Regions from separate parts of the Pseudomonas sp. Marseille-Q5115 genome, predicted to be linked through region 1. Evidence: predicted binding sites of a transcription regulator. Region 1 holds the regulator's gene; the other holds the start of a gene.

What was found. The regulator FliA, encoded in region 1, starts transcription of late flagellar genes. The targets are predictions, from matches to a motif close to CTAAAGTTTNNNNNNNNNNNGCCGNTAA.
Region 2: the regulator FliA is predicted to act here: its motif matches at 6,651-6,678, upstream of LG385_RS15720 (flagellar protein MotY).

Annotation. Positions count from the first base shown of each region.
Region 1 is NZ_CAKAKI010000001.1:988,945-997,977, reverse strand. Features, by position in the region: gene LG385_RS04755 (chemotaxis protein CheA) at 1-1,255, opposite strand, end outside; gene LG385_RS04750 (protein phosphatase CheZ) at 1,341-2,129, opposite strand; gene LG385_RS04745 (chemotaxis response regulator CheY) at 2,150-2,524, opposite strand; gene fliA (RNA polymerase sigma factor FliA) at 2,715-3,458, opposite strand; gene fleN (flagellar synthesis regulator FleN) at 3,455-4,288, opposite strand; gene flhF (flagellar biosynthesis protein FlhF) at 4,466-5,788, opposite strand; gene flhA (flagellar biosynthesis protein FlhA) at 5,800-7,917, opposite strand; gene flhB (flagellar biosynthesis protein FlhB) at 8,143-9,033, opposite strand, start outside.
Region 2 is NZ_CAKAKI010000001.1:3,432,232-3,441,264, forward strand. Features, by position in the region: gene metG (methionine--tRNA ligase) at 1-1,651, shown strand, start outside; gene nth (endonuclease III) at 1,673-2,311, shown strand; gene LG385_RS15700 (PA3496 family putative envelope integrity protein) at 2,430-2,612, shown strand; gene LG385_RS15705 (response regulator transcription factor) at 2,687-3,319, opposite strand; gene LG385_RS15710 (hypothetical protein) at 3,707-4,222, shown strand; gene LG385_RS15715 (argininosuccinate synthase) at 4,271-5,488, opposite strand; gene LG385_RS15720 (flagellar protein MotY) at 5,610-6,614, opposite strand; gene pyrC (dihydroorotase) at 6,859-7,905, shown strand; gene rnt (ribonuclease T) at 7,902-8,576, shown strand; gene LG385_RS15735 (bacterioferritin-associated ferredoxin) at 8,702-8,920, shown strand.

The sequences.
Region 1 (9,033 bases):
GCGGGAAGCGCCCGAACACTTTCTTGATCGGCTGCATCCGCGTTTTCATCACGGCGGTCTGCAGGTCAGCGGTGACCACGTCCAGGTTGGACACGGCCTTGGACATGGCTTCGTCGCCGCTGTTGAGGCCAAGCCGTACCAGGCGGTTACGCACCAGTACCAGCTCGCCCACCATGTTCATGATCTCATCCAGCCGCGCGGTATCGACCCGCACAGTGGTTTCGGCCTCGCTGGCCGCTGGCTTGTCCCCTGCCGGGGCGGGGCGCGCGGCTGCGGCGGCCGGGGCTGCAGCAGGCGCCGCAGCACGCGCAGGCTCTGCCCGGGCTGGCGCGGCGGCAGGCTTGGCTGGTGTCGGTGCCGGTGCCGGTGCTGCGGCAGGCTTGGCTGCCGGGGAAGCTACCGGTGCCTCGGCTGCGGCTTCGGCGTTGAACTTGCCCTTGCCGTGAAGCTGGTCGAGCAACGCTTCGAATTCGTTGTCGGTGATCAGATCGCCACCGCCTACCGAAGGAACCGGTGCCGACGGTGCGACCGCAGCAGGCGCTACCACGTTGTCCACAGCGAAGCTGCCTTTGCCATGCAATTGGTCAAGCAGCGCTTCGAACTCGGCGTCGGTGATCTCGTCCCCGCCCCCAGGCGCTGCTGGCGCCGGCGCTGCGGCCGCAGCAGGCATGGCTTCAGGCGCGAATTGGCCCTTGCCATGGAGCTGGTCGAGCAGCGATTCGAATTCGGCGTCGGTGATGTCGTCACTGCCGCTGGCAGGCACTGAAACATCGTCCAGGCTCTGCACGAGCGCCTCGAACTCGTTTTCATGCCTGGGCGCAGAGGCGGCCACTGGCGCCGGTGCTTCTACTGCTGGTGCGGCGCCAGCGGGTTCCGCCAGGCGGGCCAGGGCAGCAAGCAGCTCCGGGGTAGCCGGGGTAAGGGGGGCACGTTCGCGGACTTGCCCGAACATGCTGTTGACGGTGTCGAGCGCTTCAAGCACTACGTCCATCAGCTCGGAGTCTACGCGGCGTTCGCCCTTGCGCAGAATGTCGAACACGTTCTCGGCGATATGGCAGCATTCGACCAGCTCATTGAGCTGGAGAAAGCCGGCGCCGCCTTTAACGGTATGAAAACCACGAAAAATCGCATTAAGCAGATCCGCGTCGTCGGGGCGGCTTTCCAGCTCCACCAACTGTTCGGACAACTGCTCGAGGATCTCGCCGGCCTCTACCAGGAAGTCCTGGAGGATTTCTTCATCGGCGCCGAAGCTCATTTGGGTGCTCCCTGGAATTTTGTAAGTGGCATCCGGCCCGGATAGCGCGATTCAGCGCCGGTTCGATGACGCTTCCAGACCAGGCTCAGAAGCCCAGGCTGGAAAGCAGATCATCCACATCGTCCTGGCCGGATACGACGTCTTCACGCTTATCGGCATGAATCTGCGGACCTTCACCCCGGGAGAGGTCTTTTTCAGTAATTTTTTCGTCCAGCAGGCTTTCAGGGTCATGCTGGATACCCGCGAAGCGGTCTACCTGGCTGGCCATGAGCACCAGCTTGAGCAGGTTGGACTCCACGTCAGTCACCAGCGCGGTGACGCGCTTGATCACCTGGCCGGTGAGGTCCTGATAGTCCTGTGCAAGCAGGATGTCGTTGAGATGGGCCGAGATAGCCGTGGCATCGCTTTCACTGCGTTGCAGAAAGCCATCCACGCGCTTTACCAGCTCGCGGAACTCGCCCGCATCCACCTCGCGGCGCATGAACCGCTGCCAGTCGGCGCGCACAGCGCGAGCCTCTTCAGCCAGGCCATGAACCACCGGCGTGCTTTGCTCCACCAGGTCCATGGTACGGTTGGCGGCGTTCTCGGTCAGGCGAACCACGTAGTCCAGCCGCTCGGTGGCATCGGTGATCTGCGAAACCTCCTCGGCCTTGGGCGAGCGAGGATCGATCTGGAAGTTGACGATAGCGCTGTGCAATTCGCGGGTAAGCTTGCCCACTTCCTGGTACAGCCCACGGTCCCGCGTTTGGTTCAATTGGTGAATCAACTGCACGGCGTCGCCGAAGCGGCCCTTTTCGAGGCTCTCCACCAACTGACGCGCATGGATTTTCAGGGTGGACTCGAAGTCCCCCAACGGCAGATTACTGGACTCCATAGCGCCCCCTGTGCGGCCTCTCAGCTGTTGACGCGCTCGAAGATTTTCTCGATCTTCTCTTTCAGCACCTGCGCGGTGAAGGGCTTGACCACATAGCCGTTGACGCCAGCCTGGGCCGCTTCGATGATTTGTTCACGCTTGGCTTCAGCGGTCACCATCAGCACTGGCAGGTGCTTGAGACGCTCATCTGCGCGCACGGTGCGCAGCAACTCGATACCGGTCATGCCCGGCATGTTCCAGTCGGTTACCAGGAAGTCGAAGGCGCCGCTTTGCAGCATGGGCAAAGCCGTATTGCCGTCGTCCGCTTCCGAGGTGTTGGTGAACCCCAGGTCGCGCAACAGGTTTTTAATGATCCGCCTCATCGTCGAAAAATCGTCAACGATCAGGATTTTCATGTTCTTGTCCAAGTAGACCTCCAAGCAGTCTCAAACGCGCCCACTCCGGGACGCGCAGTCAATCGAATCCGTTTACACCTGTACCTGCATGACTGCCTGAGCAGGCGTGGCGGGCGGTGATATCACATTGCCGCCGCACCGTTCCAGCACTCTCTGAAAAATTTGCGGGCCAGCCCCCGGGCCAGCGATGTCAGCGGGCGCGCCAGTCACCCAGGCGGCTGCGCAAACGCGCCGCGCACTGGCTATGCAACTGGCTCACACGAGACTCGCTCACCCCCAGTACTTCACCGATTTCCTTGAGGTTCAGTTCCTCGTCGTAATACAGCGACAGCACCAGGCGCTCCCGCTCGGGCAAGTTGGCAATGGCGTCAGCCAGTGCGCCCTGGAAGCGCTCGTCCTCCAGCCCGCGCGCGGGTTCGCCGCTGTGGCTGGCGCCGCCCTCGTGCAGGCCTTCATGCTCGCCGTCCTGCAACAGGTCGTCGAAACTGTACAGCCGGCTGCCCAAGGTATCGTTCAGCATCGAGTAATATTCCTCGATGCTGACCTTGAGTTCGGCAGCAACCTCGTGATCTTTAGCCTCACGACCGGTACGCGCTTCAATTTTGCGAATCGCGTCGCTCACGGTGCGGCTGTTGCGGTGGACGGAGCGCGGTGCCCAGTCGCCTTTGCGCACTTCGTCGAGCATCGCGCCGCGGATGCGGATACCGGCATAGGTCTCGAAACTCGCGCCCTTGCTGGAGTCGTACTTGTTGGCCACCTCGAGCAGGCCGATCATGCCGGCCTGGATGAGGTCTTCGACCTGTACGCTCGCGGGCAATCGCGCCAGCAGGTGATAGGCAATGCGCTTGACCAGAGGCGCATAGCGCTCGATCAGCTCATGCTGCTGCGACTGCCGAGAGGCGTTGTTGTACATCCGGTATCCACTGGCGCTCATGAGACAGGCCCCGCACTGGTTTGCTGTACCAAACGTTCGACGAAGAATTCCAGGTGCCCCCGCGGGTTGGCGGGCAGCGGCCAGGTATCGACTTTCTGAGCGATGGCCTTGAAGGCCAGCGCGCATTTCGAGCGCGGGAACGCTTCATATACGGCCCGCTGTTTCTGTACGGCCTTGCGCACGGTTTCGTCGTACGGCACCGCGCCTACGTATTGGAGCGCTACATCAAGGAAACGATCGGTTACCTTGGTGAGCTTGGCGAACAGGTTGCGCCCTTCCTGCGGGCTCTGGGCCATGTTGGCCAGCACGCGGAAGCGGTTCATGCCGTAGTCGCGGTTCAGCAGTTTGATCAAGGCGTAGGCATCGGTGATGGAAGTGGGCTCATCGCACACCACCAGCAGCACTTCCTGGGCGGCGCGCACGAAGCTCACTACCGAGTCGCCGATACCGGCCGCGGTGTCGATCACCAGTACGTCCAGGTTATCGCCGATCTCGCTGAAGGCCTGGATGAGGCCGGCGTGTTGCGCCGGGGTCAGATGGACCATGCTCTGGGTACCCGAGGCCGCCGGTACGATGCGTACCCCGCCCGGCCCCTGCAAGAGCACATCGCGCAGGTCGCAACGGCCCTCGATCACATCGGCGAGCGTGCGCTTGGGCGTGAGCCCCAGCAACACGTCGACGTTGGCCAGGCCAAGGTCGGCGTCCAGCAGCATCACCCGCCGGCCGAGTTCGGCCAGTGCCAGCGATAGGTTCACTGACACGTTTGTCTTCCCGACGCCGCCCTTGCCGCCGGTCACCGCGATCACCTGTACGGGATGCATGCTGCCCATTCGTTCTTTACCCTGTCACTGAGACGCTGGCTGCACCACGGCCCGCTTCGCCATCGAACAAGCCATTCGGCGAGCTGGCACAGCGTGTGGTGAAGGTAGGTTCCAAGCCAAACAGCGGCCTTTCGGACCCGCTGTCGCGCAACCAATTGCGCATGCATTCATTCATGTTCATTCCCCTCAGCCCGCACGTTTGCTGGGGCTGTGGTAGAGGTCAGCGAACATATCGGCCATGGCCTCTTCGCTGGGCTCTTCCTGCATTTGTACGCTCACCGCGCGGCTGACCAACTGATGCTTGCGGGGCAAATGAAGGTCATCCGGAATACGCGGGCCATCGGTAAGGTAGGCCACCGGCAGCTCGTGGCTGATCGCCAGGCTCAATACCTCGCCGAGGCTCGCCGTTTCGTCGAGCTTGGTGAGGATACAGCCTGCGAGGCCGCAACGCTTGTAACTATGGTAGGCCGCGGTCAAAACCTGCTTCTGGCTGGTGGTTGCCAGCACAAGGTAGTTGCGCGCGCGGATGCCCCGCCCGGCCAGGCTTTCGAGCTGTAGCTTGAGTGCCGGGTCGCTGGCTTGCAGGCCAGCGGTATCGATCAATACCACGCGTTTGCGCAGCAGCGGTTCCAGCGCCTGTGCCAGGGACTGGCCCGGATCGACGTGGGTAACCGGCACGTTGAGAATACGGCCGAGGGTTTTAAGTTGCTCCTGGGCGCCAATGCGGAAACTGTCCATGCTTACCAATGCTATATTTTGCGCGCCGTATTTAAGCACATATCGCGCGGCAAGCTTGGCCAGCGTAGTGGTTTTCCCCATGCCGGCCGGCCCGACCATGGCAATCACTCCGCCCTCTTCAAGCGGTTCGGCCTCGGGTGTGGAGATCATCCGGGCCAGGTGGGCCAGCAGCATGCGCCAGGCGTGACGCGGCTCGGCGATATCTTCGACCTGGCCAAGCAGGTCGCGCGCCAGCGGGCCGGAAAGGCCGATGCGTTGCAGCTTGCGCCACAGCGTAGCCTGCTCGGGGCGGGTACCTTGTAATTGGGTCCAGGCCAGCGAGCCCAGCTGCACTTCAAGCAGCTCGCGCAGGCCGGACAGCTCCGAGCGCATGGAATCGAACAGGCGCTGGTCCACCGCCGCAGGCGCAGGGGCTGGTGGCGCCGGCGGGCGCGGCGCTTCGCTGACGGTAGGTTCGATCAGCGGCTCGGGCGCGGTCAGGGGCAGGCCGGCGAACAGCTGGCGGTTGATCACGCCATCGCTGTTGCTGCGGGTGTCCAGCTCGGCCTGTGCCGAAACAATACGCGACTGGGTCTTACGCAGCTCGTCTTCGAGCTCGATGTTGGGCACGCGTGGCGCCAGGGCCGAGAGCTTGTAATCCAGCGCAGCGGTAAGCTCGACGCCGCCAGCGATCCGGCGGTTGCCGATGATCGCGGCGTCAGCGCCCAGCTCGTCACGCACCAGTTTCATGGCTTGACGCATATCCGCGGCGAAAAAACGCTTCACTTGCATATCCCGCTACCTCAGCCGTTGGGCCCTACTGTCGCAACGATCGTAACTTGCTTGTTATCCGGTATTTCCTGGTACGCCAGCACATGCAGGTTCGGCACCGCCAGGCGACCGAAACGCGAGAGCATCGTGCGTATCGGGCCGGCCACCAGCAGGATCGCCGGTTGGCCTTGCATTTCCTGACGCTGAGCCGCTTCGATCAAGGACCGCTGCAGCCGCTCCGCCATGCTCGGTTCCAGCAAAACGCCTTCTTCCTGACCCTGGCCAGCCTTGTGAATACTATTGAGCAATATCTGTTCCAACTTTGGTTCCAGAGTGATCACAGGCAGCTGAGACTCAGTCCCCACAATGCTTTGCACGATTGCACGCGACAGGCCGGCCCGCACAGCGGCCACAAGCGCGGCGGTATCTTGACTCCGCACACCGCTGTTGGCGATGGCTTCGGCGATGCTTCGAATGTCCCGCACGGGCACCTGTTCGGCGAGCAGCGCCTGCAACACTTTCAGTAAAGCAGACAAGCTGATAAGGCCTGGGACCAATTCCTCGGCCAGTTTCGGCGAGCCCTTGGCCAGTACCTGCAGCAGTTGCTGGACTTCTTCATGGCCGATCAACTCATGGGCATGCTTCTGGAGGATCTGGTTAAGGTGGGTGGCGACCACCGTACTGGCGTCCACCACGGTGTAGCCGAGGGACTGTGCCTGGCTGCGCGCACTGATCTCGATCCACACGGCTTCGAGGCCAAACGCCGGATCCCGCGCCTGAATCCCGTTGAGCGAGCCAAATACTTGACCAGGGTTGATGGCCAGCTCGCGGTCCGGATAGATCTCTGCCTCGGCGAGGATCACTCCCATCAGCGTCAAACGGTACGCGCTGGGCGCAAGGTCAAGGTTGTCGCGGATGTGCACGGTAGGCATCAGAAAGCCCAGATCCTGGGACAGCTTCTTGCGTACACCCTTGATCCGCGCCAGCAATTGGCCGCCCTGGTTGCGGTCCACCAGCGGAATCAACCGGTAGCCCACTTCCAGGCCGATCATGTCGATGGGGGTAACGTCATCCCAACCTAGCTCTTTGGTTTCCTGCGACCGCTGTGGCGACGGCAGCAGCTCCTGCTGGCGCTGCACTTCGGCGGCAGCTTCGATCTTCACCTGGTTCTTTTTCTTCCACAGCAGGTAAGCACCGCCACCGGCGGCGCCGGCCAGCGACAGAAACGCAATGTGCGGCATGCCGGGGATTAGCCCCATCACCGCCATCAAGCCTGCGGACACGCCCAACGCCTTGGGCGAATCGAACATCTGGCGGCTGATCTGCTTACCCATCTCTTCGGAGCCTGAGGCCCGAGTCACCATGATCGCGGCGGCAGTGGACAGCAGCAAAGAGGGCAACTGGGCTACCAGGCCGTCACCGATCGTGAGCAAGGCGTAGGTTGTGCCTGCATCGGCGAACGTCAGCCCGTGCTGCAGGATACCAACCGCCATGCCCCCGATAAGGTTGATGAACAGAATCAACAGGCCGGCGATGGCATCACCGCGCACAAACTTGCTGGCACCGTCCATCGAACCGTAGAACTCAGCCTCCTGGGCAACCTCGGTGCGGCGATGCTTCGCGGCTGCCTGGTCGATCAGGCCAGCGTTGAGGTCGGCGTCGATGGCCATCTGTTTGCCGGGCATCGCGTCCAGGGTAAACCTGGCGCTCACTTCGGAGATCCGCCCGGCACCCTTGGTGACCACCACGAAGTTGATGATCATCAAGATGGCGAACACCACGCCACCTACCACGTAGTTACCGCCGATCACGACTTCACCGAACGCCTGGATCACCTTACCCGCCGCCTGGTGCCCCTCGTGGCCGTGGAGCATTACCACGCGCGTGGAGGCTACGTTCAATGCCAGCCGCAACAAGGTGGCAACCAGGAGAATGGTCGGGAACACGGCAAAGTCCAGCGGCCGCAGGGCGTACACACTGACCAGCAGCACCACGATAGACAGCGCGATGTTGAACGTAAAAAACACGTCGAGCAGGAACGGCGGCACCGGCAACATCATCATTGCCAGCATCACAAGCAGAAGCAACGGCACACCCAGGTTGCCTTGGGTCAAGCTTCGTGCGTTGCTGAGTAACTGAGTCCGATCCACCGCCATCTATGATTCCCCACAAACTTTTGACGCTCATGCGTTCTAAATTGGGGTAGTGCAAGAAGCTCTCCAGTTTTGGCACTTCCTGCCGAGGAGCGTTCAATGGCTGCGCGACGACTGGTCTGGTAGGACCGGGTCGAAGCCGGAGGCGGAGCCCGGAAACCGCAGCATCTGCACTCCAGGTCGGTTCGGGAGCTCTGCCCCCTCCTACATTTCGCTTATGAATCAGGAAGATTTGGGTGGCGCTGGCGGTGGCTCGCCGCTTTCGTCGCGCCGCAGGTCTTCGGGGATGGGCATGTCCTTGGGCGGCTGGGGACGCTGGCCGGAACCAGGGCGGTATTGGCGCAGCTGGTACACGTACGCCAGCACCTGGGCCACAGCCAGATAAAGGCCGGCTGGGATTTGCTGGTCCAGCTCGGTCGAGTAGTAGATGGACCGGGCCAGGGCTGGCGATTCCATGATCTGCACCTCGTGGGCCACACCAATCTCACGGATTTTCAACGCCAGCATGTCTACACCCTTGGCCAGCAGCATAGGCGCGCCCCCGCTATCGGCGTCGTACTTGAGCGCGACGGCAAAGTGGGTGGGGTTGGTGATGATCACGTCGGCCTGGGGAATGTTGGTCATCATCCGGCGTTGGGACATCTCGCGCTGCATCTGCCGTATGCGCCCTTTCACTTCCGGTCGCCCTTCGGCATCCTTGTACTCGTCCTTGACCTCCTGCTTGGTCATCTTGAGTTTTTCCTTGCCCTGATACAGCTGCAGGGGTACATCGATGCCTGCAATGATCAGCAGCCCCAGGGCCATGTACAACGCGCTCCAGCCCACCACTTGAATGGAGTGGGCGATGGCTTGTTCAAGCGGCTCATGGGCGATCGCCAGCAGTTCGGGCGTGTCACGCTTGAGTACCCACACGGCCACCGCCATAGTGATGGCGAACTTGCCAAGCGCTTTGAGCAGCTCGCTCAAGGCATGTTTGGAGAACATGCGCTTGAGCCCGCTGGCGGGGTTCATGCGGCTGAACTTGGGCGCCATGGAGCCGGCCGCGAACAACCAGCCGCCCAGGCAGATAGGGCCAATGATGGCGGCCAGCACCAGGATGATCAGGATCGGCTG
Region 2 (9,033 bases), 2.4 Mb from region 1:
GGAAAAAAACATGTTCCTGGCCGACCGCTTCATCAAGGGCACCTGCCCCAAGTGCGGCACGCCAGATCAATACGGCGACAACTGCGAGAAATGCGGCGCCACTTACGAGCCCACCGACCTGAAAGATCCGAAGTCGGCTATCTCCGGGGCTACCCCGGTACTTCGGGACTCGAAGCACTTCTTCTTCAAGCTGCCGGATTTCCAGGCCATGCTACAGGCCTGGACCCGCAGCGGTACCCTTCAGGACGCGGTGGCCAACAAATTGGCCGAATGGCTGGATTCGGGCCTGCAGGAGTGGGACATCTCCCGTGACGCGCCCTACTTCGGGTTCGAGATCCCAGGTGAGCCCGGCAAATACTTCTATGTATGGCTGGACGCGCCGATCGGCTACATGGCCAGTTTCAAGAACCTTTGCGCGCGGCGCCCGGAGCTGGACTTCGACGCGTTCTGGGGCAAGGATTCCACCGCCGAGCTGTACCACTTCATCGGCAAGGACATCGTCAACTTCCACGCGCTGTTCTGGCCAGCCATGCTCGAAGGCGCCGGCTTCCGCAAGCCCACCGCCGTAAGCGTGCATGGCTACCTGACTGTGAACGGGCAGAAAATGTCCAAGTCGCGCGGCACCTTCATCAAGGCTCGCACCTACCTGGAACACTTGTCGCCCGAATACCTGCGCTACTACTACGCATCCAAGCTGGGCCGCGGCGTAGACGACCTGGACATGAACCTTGAAGACTTCGTGCAGAAGGTCAATTCCGACCTGATCGGCAAGGTGGTGAACATCGCCAGCCGCTGCGCCGGGTTCATCCACAAGGGCAACGCTGGCCGCCTGGTGGCCGGCAACGCCGAACCGGAACTGACCGCCGCATTCGTGGCGGCCGCCCCAGCTATCGCGGACGCCTATGAAAACCGCGACTTCGCGCGGGCCATGCGGGAAATCATGGCGCTGGCCGACCGCGCCAATGCCTGGATCGCTGACAAAGCGCCATGGGCCCTGGCCAAGCAGGACGGCAAACAGGCCGAGGTGCAGGCAATCTGTGCAGTGGGCGTCAATCTGTTCCGCTTGCTGATGATCTACCTAAAGCCGGTTCTGCCTACCCTGGCCGCCGATGCCGAAGCGTTTCTCAATGTGGAACCGCTTCGTTGGGACGACCACCACACCCTCCTGGCCGACCACCCGCTCAACGCCTTCAAGCCGCTGATGACGCGTATCGACCCGGCGCGGGTGGAAGCCATGGTGGAGGCCTCGCGGGAAAACCTGGCGCCTACCGCACCGCCGGCACCAACAGGCAACGGCGAGCTGGTAGCCGACCCGCTGGCTTCAGAGATCGACTTCGACGCCTTCGCTGCAGTCGATCTGCGCGTGGCGCGCATCTTGAAGGCCGAAGCGGTGGAAGGCGCGGACAAGCTGCTACGCCTTACGCTGGACCTGGGCGACGAGCAGCGGAATGTCTTCTCGGGTATCAAGAGTGCCTATCCTGATCCGGCAGCATTGGAAGGCCGCCTGACCATGATGATCGCCAACCTCAAGCCACGCAAAATGCGCTTCGGGGTATCCGAAGGCATGGTGCTGGCGGCCGGCCCTGGCGGTTCGGAGATCTACCTGCTGAGCCCGGACAGCGGCGCCAAGCCTGGGCAGCGGATCAAATAAGTACCTGCAAGGACCCGACCGATGAATGCTGCCAAGCGGCTGGAGATTTTCCGCCGCTTTCACGAAGACAATCCTGAACCTCGGACAGAGCTGGCCTATACCACCGCGTTCGAGTTGTTGATCGCGGTCATTCTGTCGGCGCAGTCCACGGATGTGGGCGTGAATAAGGCCACGGCCCGCTTGTTTCCAGTCGCCAACACCCCCGAAGCCATTCTGGCCTTGGGGGTGGAAGGGCTTTCGGAATACATCAAGACCATCGGCCTTTACAACAGCAAGGCGAAAAACGTCATAGCAACTTGCCGCATGCTGGTCGAACAGCATGGTGGTGTAGTGCCGGAAAGCCGTGAAGCGCTGGAAGCCTTGCCAGGCGTGGGGCGCAAAACGGCGAACGTAGTACTCAACACCGCGTTCCGTCAGCTCACGATGGCGGTGGACACCCATATATTCCGGGTGAGCAATCGCACGCGCATAGCCCCTGGCAAAAACGTGGTCGAGGTAGAAATGGCACTACTGCGGCATGTGCCAAAACCCTACCTTCTTGACGCCCATCACTGGCTCATCCTCCACGGGCGTTACGTTTGTCAGGCTCGCAAGCCTCGTTGCGGTAGCTGCCGTATCGAGGATCTGTGCGAGTACAAGGCAAAAACGTCCGACGATTGAAAAAACCGTCGCGGCGCTATGTTGACGATTGAAAAAATCTCTTTTACCCACTCTGGATTTGCCGATATAAGGTGCGCGAAGAGCGCCCCGTGGATGCCTGCCAGGCTGGAGTGGACGAATGACGACAGAGAAAGAAGAGCTGGAAGTGGTGGACGAAGATTTTGCTGTAATCGACGCCGATGAAGTCGAGCCGGTGGTCGAGGTAACCAAGACCAACCTGAGCAAGCGCCGGACCATCGACAATCTGCTGGAAGAGCGACGCCTGCAGAAACAACTGGACGACTACAACTTCGATTTCTAGCCGGCTGCGAAGGCCGCTGCCTGGGGAGCCACCGCTCTGGCGGCCCCTTTACCGGGGCCCTACCCGTCAATTGGCTAACCGACGATCCCGTTGCGCTGGGCGACCTCTACCAGGTCTACCAGAGATTTGGCGTTGAGCTTCATGAGCAGCCGGGTTTTATAGGTGCTGACAGTCTTGTTGCTGAGCAGCATCGCATCGGCAATCTGCTTGTTCGTGCGCCCCCGCGCCAGTTGTTGCAAGACCATCATTTCCCGACTGGACAGCCGCTGCACTAATTCCTTCTCGCTCACGTTCCCCATATGGCTGCGAACTGGATGCAGTGCTTGGTTGGGAAAATAGCTGTAACCCGACAATACGGCCTTGATCGCACTCAACAACTCCGTGAGATCCTGCTGTTTGCACACATAGCCCGCCGCCCCCGCCTGCATGCATCGCATCGAAAAGTGACCGGGCGCCTGGGAAGTGAGTACCAGCACACGCATGTGCGAAATCGAGCCTGCGGTGAGACGGCTGATGACTTCCAGTCCATCCAGCCGGGGGATGCCAATATCCAGGATAACGATATCGGGCTGCGCTTCGCGGGCCAGTTGCAGTGCATCCGCGCCGTTGTCGGTTTCGCCGACGACATCGTAACCATGGCGTTCCATTAACATACGTACCGCCAGGCGTATCACGGGATGGTCATCCACGATGAGTACTTTGTTCATGAGCTAATCCGATTGTTGCTGTTTATTGTGGAGCAAGGAAACATAGCCCAGTTTTCAGTGGCAGGTGTTACCGGAATTACTGGTTAGTGGAGTCTAAGATTCTCCTTACATGCGTGATCGAAATATCCTACAACTAACCTCGAGCGTTCGATTCCTGGATGCGGTGTGCATGGCAATGAGTGGGGAACGTTACACGCCCCTTCCCCGGACATCAATTGCGGCGCCCGGTTTTAAGCTGTCAACCTGTTACAGGTTGACGGTTTTACGGATAACTTCGGTTAAAAGGGCTTCACTTCGCTCTAGCGTTATCTAGTGCGGGAACCTGCTGGGCAAGCCCTATGCTGGTATCGAGACCGCAACGGTCGCCTTCAAGGACAAGGAATGACCATGAATATTTCGGCCCACTCCATCAATAACCCCCTGGCACTTATCGCAGTGCTTGCCGCCACCACCGAAGCCTCTGCCCTGGCCAGCCTCCCCCTGCTCGACGTGCGCAACCAGCAGGTATTCGTCTGGTTCCTTGTAGGCTTCCCCCCGTTTCTGACCGCTCTTTTTTTCATAACCTTGAATTTCAACCGGCAGGCTTTCACAGCCGGAAACGCTGACCCGCCTGCCCAATACCGGGAAGAAGCCGGCATCCCCGAAGCAGCAGCCATTGATCGCCCCGAGGCAACCGCCAAGCCTGCCCTTCCTGGCACGCCCGCCTCGACTTCGCTTTCGCCTGCGCACAGCACTGCGGATATTGGCCTGAAACCCGTGGCGGTCGAATTGCAGATCGTGGATAACGTTGAAGAGCTAGAACGCGAGGCGTTGTTTACTCTGGTACAGCAGTGGGCCCAAGGCACCCATGAAGAGGGGACGCAAGCGAAGCCGTGTGGCCTGATGCTGCTGAAACGGACCTGAAAAAAAACCGCGGCCCAGGCCGCGGTTCTTGTATGGCGCGTACGCACCTCAACCGAGGTGGCGGCCTTTGTTTGCGGCAATCCTCATGCGCAAAGCGTTGAGCTTGATGAAGCCTGCGGCGTCCGCCTGGTTGTAGGCCCCACCGTCTTCCTCGAAGGTCGCGATAGTGGCATCGAACAGCGAATCATCGGATTTGCGACCCACAACGATGACGTTGCCCTTGTACAGCTTCAGGCGCACTACCCCATTCACATGGGCCTGGGAGGCATCGATCATCTGCTGCAGCATCAACCGCTCGGGGCTCCACCAGTAGCCGGTGTAGATCAGGCTGGCATACCGGGGCATCAGCTCATCCTTGAGGTGAGCAACTTCGCGGTCGAGGGTGATCGACTCGATCGCCCGGTGCGCCTTGAGCATGATGGTGCCGCCGGGGGTTTCGTAGCAGCCGCGGGATTTCATGCCCACATAGCGGTTTTCGACGATATCGAGACGGCCGATACCGTTCTCGCCACCGATGCGGTTGAGGTCAGCCAGCACGGTAGCCGGGCTTTTTTCCACGCCGTCGATAGCGACGATATCGCCGTTGCGGTAGGTCAATTCCAGATAGGTCGGCGTATTCGGCGCGGCCTCGGGTGAAACCGTCCAACGCCACATATCCTCTTCGTGCTCGGTCCAGGTGTCTTCCAGCACACCGCCCTCGTAGGAGATGTGCAGCAGGTTGGCATCCATCGAGTACGGGGACTTCTTCTTGCCGTGGCGCTCGATCGGGATAGCGTGCTTCTCGGCGTAATCCATCAGCTTCTCACGGGACAACAAGTCCCATTCACGCCACGGAGCGATCACCTTCACGCCCGGCTTGAGCGCGTAGGCGCCCAACTCGAAGCGCACCTGATCATTGCCCTTGCCGGTAGCACCATGGCTGATCGCATCCGCGCCCGTTTCGTTGGCGATTTCGATCAGGCGCTTGGCAATCAGCGGACGGGCGATCGACGTACCCAGCAGGTACTCGCCCTCGTATACGGTATTGGCGCGGAACATCGGGAATACGAAATCACGCACGAACTCTTCGCGCAGGTCGTCGATGTATACCTCTTTCACGCCCATTGCCTGGGCCTTGGCACGCGCGGGCTCGACTTCCTCGCCCTGGCCCAGGTCAGCGGTGAAGGTCACCACTTCGCAGTTGTAGGTATCCTGCAGCCACTTGAGGATCACCGAGGTGTCCAGGCCGCCGGAATATGCCAGAACGACCTTTTTTACGTCCGCCATGCCATCACTCCACGGGGTTTTGCTGAAAGCCGCCGATTCTACCGCCGACTGCCGTGGATTTACAGTAGCGCGACAGGCACTGTTAGTGAAGCGACAATAATCGCGGCCGTTCGCGCAGGTTTCAGCCCTTCGCCGCCGGTTTGCCTGCAGCCGGAGCAGAGGCAGGCACCGCCGCCGGTGTGCTTGCGGGTGCTGGTGCGGCGGCCGGCGCTGCTGCTGCCTCGGCTGGTGCAACCGCAGGAGCCGGCGCAACATCAGGGACAGGTTTTTTGGCAAGCTCGATGTTCACCCGCCGGTTACGGGCACGGTTGGCAGCGGAGTTGTTGGGCACCAGGGGGTACTGCTCGCCGTGGAAGCGCACGTCGATGCGCTCTTCCGGCACGCCATGGGCTTTGAGGTAGTCGGCCACAGCCAGCGCTCGTCGGCGCGACAATTCGCGGTTGGTGAGGCGATTTCCGCTGTTGTCCGAATGCCCATCCAGTTCGATATGGTTGACCGCAGGATCTGCCTTCATGAACGCCAGGATAGTGTCCAGGCGCGCCTTGGCCCCCGCACTCAGGTCCACAGCGGTGCCCGGGAAGGGAATCTGGCTCATGCGTACCTGATCGAAATTCATCGGCAACAGTTTTGCCGTGCACGCTTGATAGTCATTCCATGCCTTGGTGAATTTGACCGGCAACAGGCGTACTTCCATTGGCTGCCCCGTCTCGCTGGAGACAGTGCGCACCACCGTGCTGCGACCTTCCATCAGCCCGCTGATAAGGCCGCTGGCCTGTCCTTGACTGGACGTCAGCACAACAGGCCCACCGCTCAGACGCGCCGCGCCCAGACTGACGTCTGCCCTGCCCGGCTGCCAAGGCGCCGCAGCGGCCATCAGTGTAGCGCTGCCCGTCCCCAGCGCGGCAATGCTGCTATTAAGGCGGAACACCACTTTTTCGCCAGCCCGGCGAACGAACTGGCCTTCGCCGAAATCAGCGACTGGCTGGCTCAAGCGGCATTCGAAGGCATCGCCCTCGACCTTCCACTCCACATTTTCCAGCCTTGTCTGGAAGGTGAACGCCATCGCTGGCGCTGTAGCGAGGCCACAGGCGATCAAGGATAAACAGGCAAGGAAACGATGGCCCACGGCGGACTCCGGTGCAGATGACTACGTACCCACTGCGTATCGGTCGCCTCGCGTCAAACTTGATAGCGGATGCTGCCACGAGGCTTTTCCGGTAGCATTCGCCCAAGCCCGTCATACTGGCAGCTAGCAGCGACGCCTCGGCGATGGCAGCGCCTGGCCGGGCCGCGCTCGGCCAGGGCTGCGGTTTCGCCATATCCGCTTCGCTGCCGGCGCCCCCATGAGTTCGACCCGCCTGGTACCTTTCATGTCCGACCGCATCACCCTGCTACGTCCAGACGACTGGCACATTCACCTACGCGACGGCGCCGCCCTGGCCCAGACCGTTGCCGACGTCGCGCGCAACTTCGGCCGCGCAATCATCATGCCCAACCTTGTGCCACCGGTGCGTAACGCCGAGCAGGCGGGCGAGTATCGTCAGCGCATCCTTGCCGCTCGCCCGGCCGGGAGCGCTTTCGAACCCTTGATGGTGCTCTACCTCACCGACCGTACCCAGCCCGATGACATCCGGTCGGCCAAGGCCTGTGGTTATGTACATGCCGCCAAGCTGTATCCGGCAGGCGCAACCACCAACTCCGATTCCGGTGTAACGTCCATCGATCGGTTGTTCCCGGTGCTTGAAGCCATGGCCGAGGAAGGCATGCCGCTGCTGGTGCACGGGGAAGTGACCCACGCGGATATCGACGTATTCGATCGCGAAAAAGCCTTCATCGACGAACACATGAGCCGGATCGTCGCACGCTTTCCCACGCTCAAGGTGGTGTTCGAGCACATCACCACCGCTGACGCGGTTGCGTTCGTGAACGCTGCCAACAGCAACGTGGGCGCCACCATCACTGCCCACCATCTGCTCTACAACCGCAACCACATGCTGGTCGGAGGCATTCGGCCGCACTTCTATTGCTTGCCGATCCTCAAGCGCAACACCCATCAGAACGCCTTGATCGAAGCCGCTACGAGCGGCAATGCGAAGTTCTTCCTGGGTACCGATTCTGCCCCCCATGCACGGCATGCCAAGGAAGCCGCCTGCGGTTGCGCGGGTTGCTACACCGCCTATGCCGCGATCGAACTGTATGCCGAGGCCTTCGATCAGGCGGGCAGGCTTGATCAGCTGGAAGGTTTCGCCAGCCTGCACGGGCCCCGGTTCTATGGCCTGCCGGTCAATACCTCGAAGATCACCCTGGCCCGCGAAAGCTGGGTAGCGCCGTCGGCCCTGGCCTTCGGCGAACATGAAGTCGTGCCCCTGCGTGCGGGTGAAGCCCTGCAGTGGCGAGTAGTGGAGACACAAGCGTGAGCGAAGACCAATTCGACGACGACCTCGACGGCCCGTCCTCATCCGCCAGCCGCCACCCCATGGCGGCTCGCTTTCGGGGCTATCTGCCGGTAGTAGTGGATGTGGAAACCGGCGGTTTCAACAGCGCCACCGACGCGTTGCTGGAAATTGCAGCGACCACGATCGGGATGGACGAAAAGGGCTTTGTGTTTCCGGACCACACCTGGTTCTTCCGTGTAGAGCCGTTCGCCGGCGCTAACATCGAGGCGGCCGCGCTTGAGTTCACCGGTATCAAGCTCGACCACCCGCTGCGCATGGCCGTGAGCGAGGAAAGCGCGCTTACGGATATCTTCCGTGGCGTGCGCAAGGCGCTCAAGGCCAATGGCTGCAAGCGCGCGATCCTGGTGGGCCACAACAGCAGTTTCGATCTTGGCTTCCTCAATGCGGCGGTCGCCCGCAACGACCTCAAGCGCAACCCGTTCCATCCGTTCTCCAGCTTCGACACCGCTACGCTTGCCGGGCTGGCTTATGGGCAGACGGTTCTGGCCAAGGCGTGCCAGAGCGCGGACATCGACTTCGATGGGCGCGAGGCCCACTCGGCCCGCTACGACACCGAGAAAACCGCCGAGCTGTTCTGCGGCATCGTGAACCGCTGGAAGGACATGGGTGGCTGGCGCGATTTCGACGCCTGATTTCATGACAAGCGTCGGGTACCTTTCATCGCCCGGCGCTTCAATCTCTCCTTGGCGTTTTGACACGCATTCTCATTAACATTAAGATCCGGGCATTCGAGTCATACAGCGACGGTGCCAGCGATATGTATGTTTGCCTCTGCACAGGTGTTACCGACGGTCAGATCCGTGAAGCCATCTATGAAGGCTGCTGCAGTTATCGGGAAGTCCGCCAGGCTACGGGGGTAGCCAGCCAGTGCGGGAAATGCGCCTGCCTCGCCAAGGAAGTGGTTCGTGACACCCTCGCGGAAGTCCGCACTGCCCAAGCCGTTTCGACCTTTCCAGCAGAGTTCACAGCTGCCTGACCAAACCGCTTGCTTTTAATTCGCTTTCCCATTGGCGGTTTAACGCAAATTCCTTCCATTGCCGTTCACATTCGCGATGGTTTGTGCTGCAAATGCCCGTTTGACACCGCCTT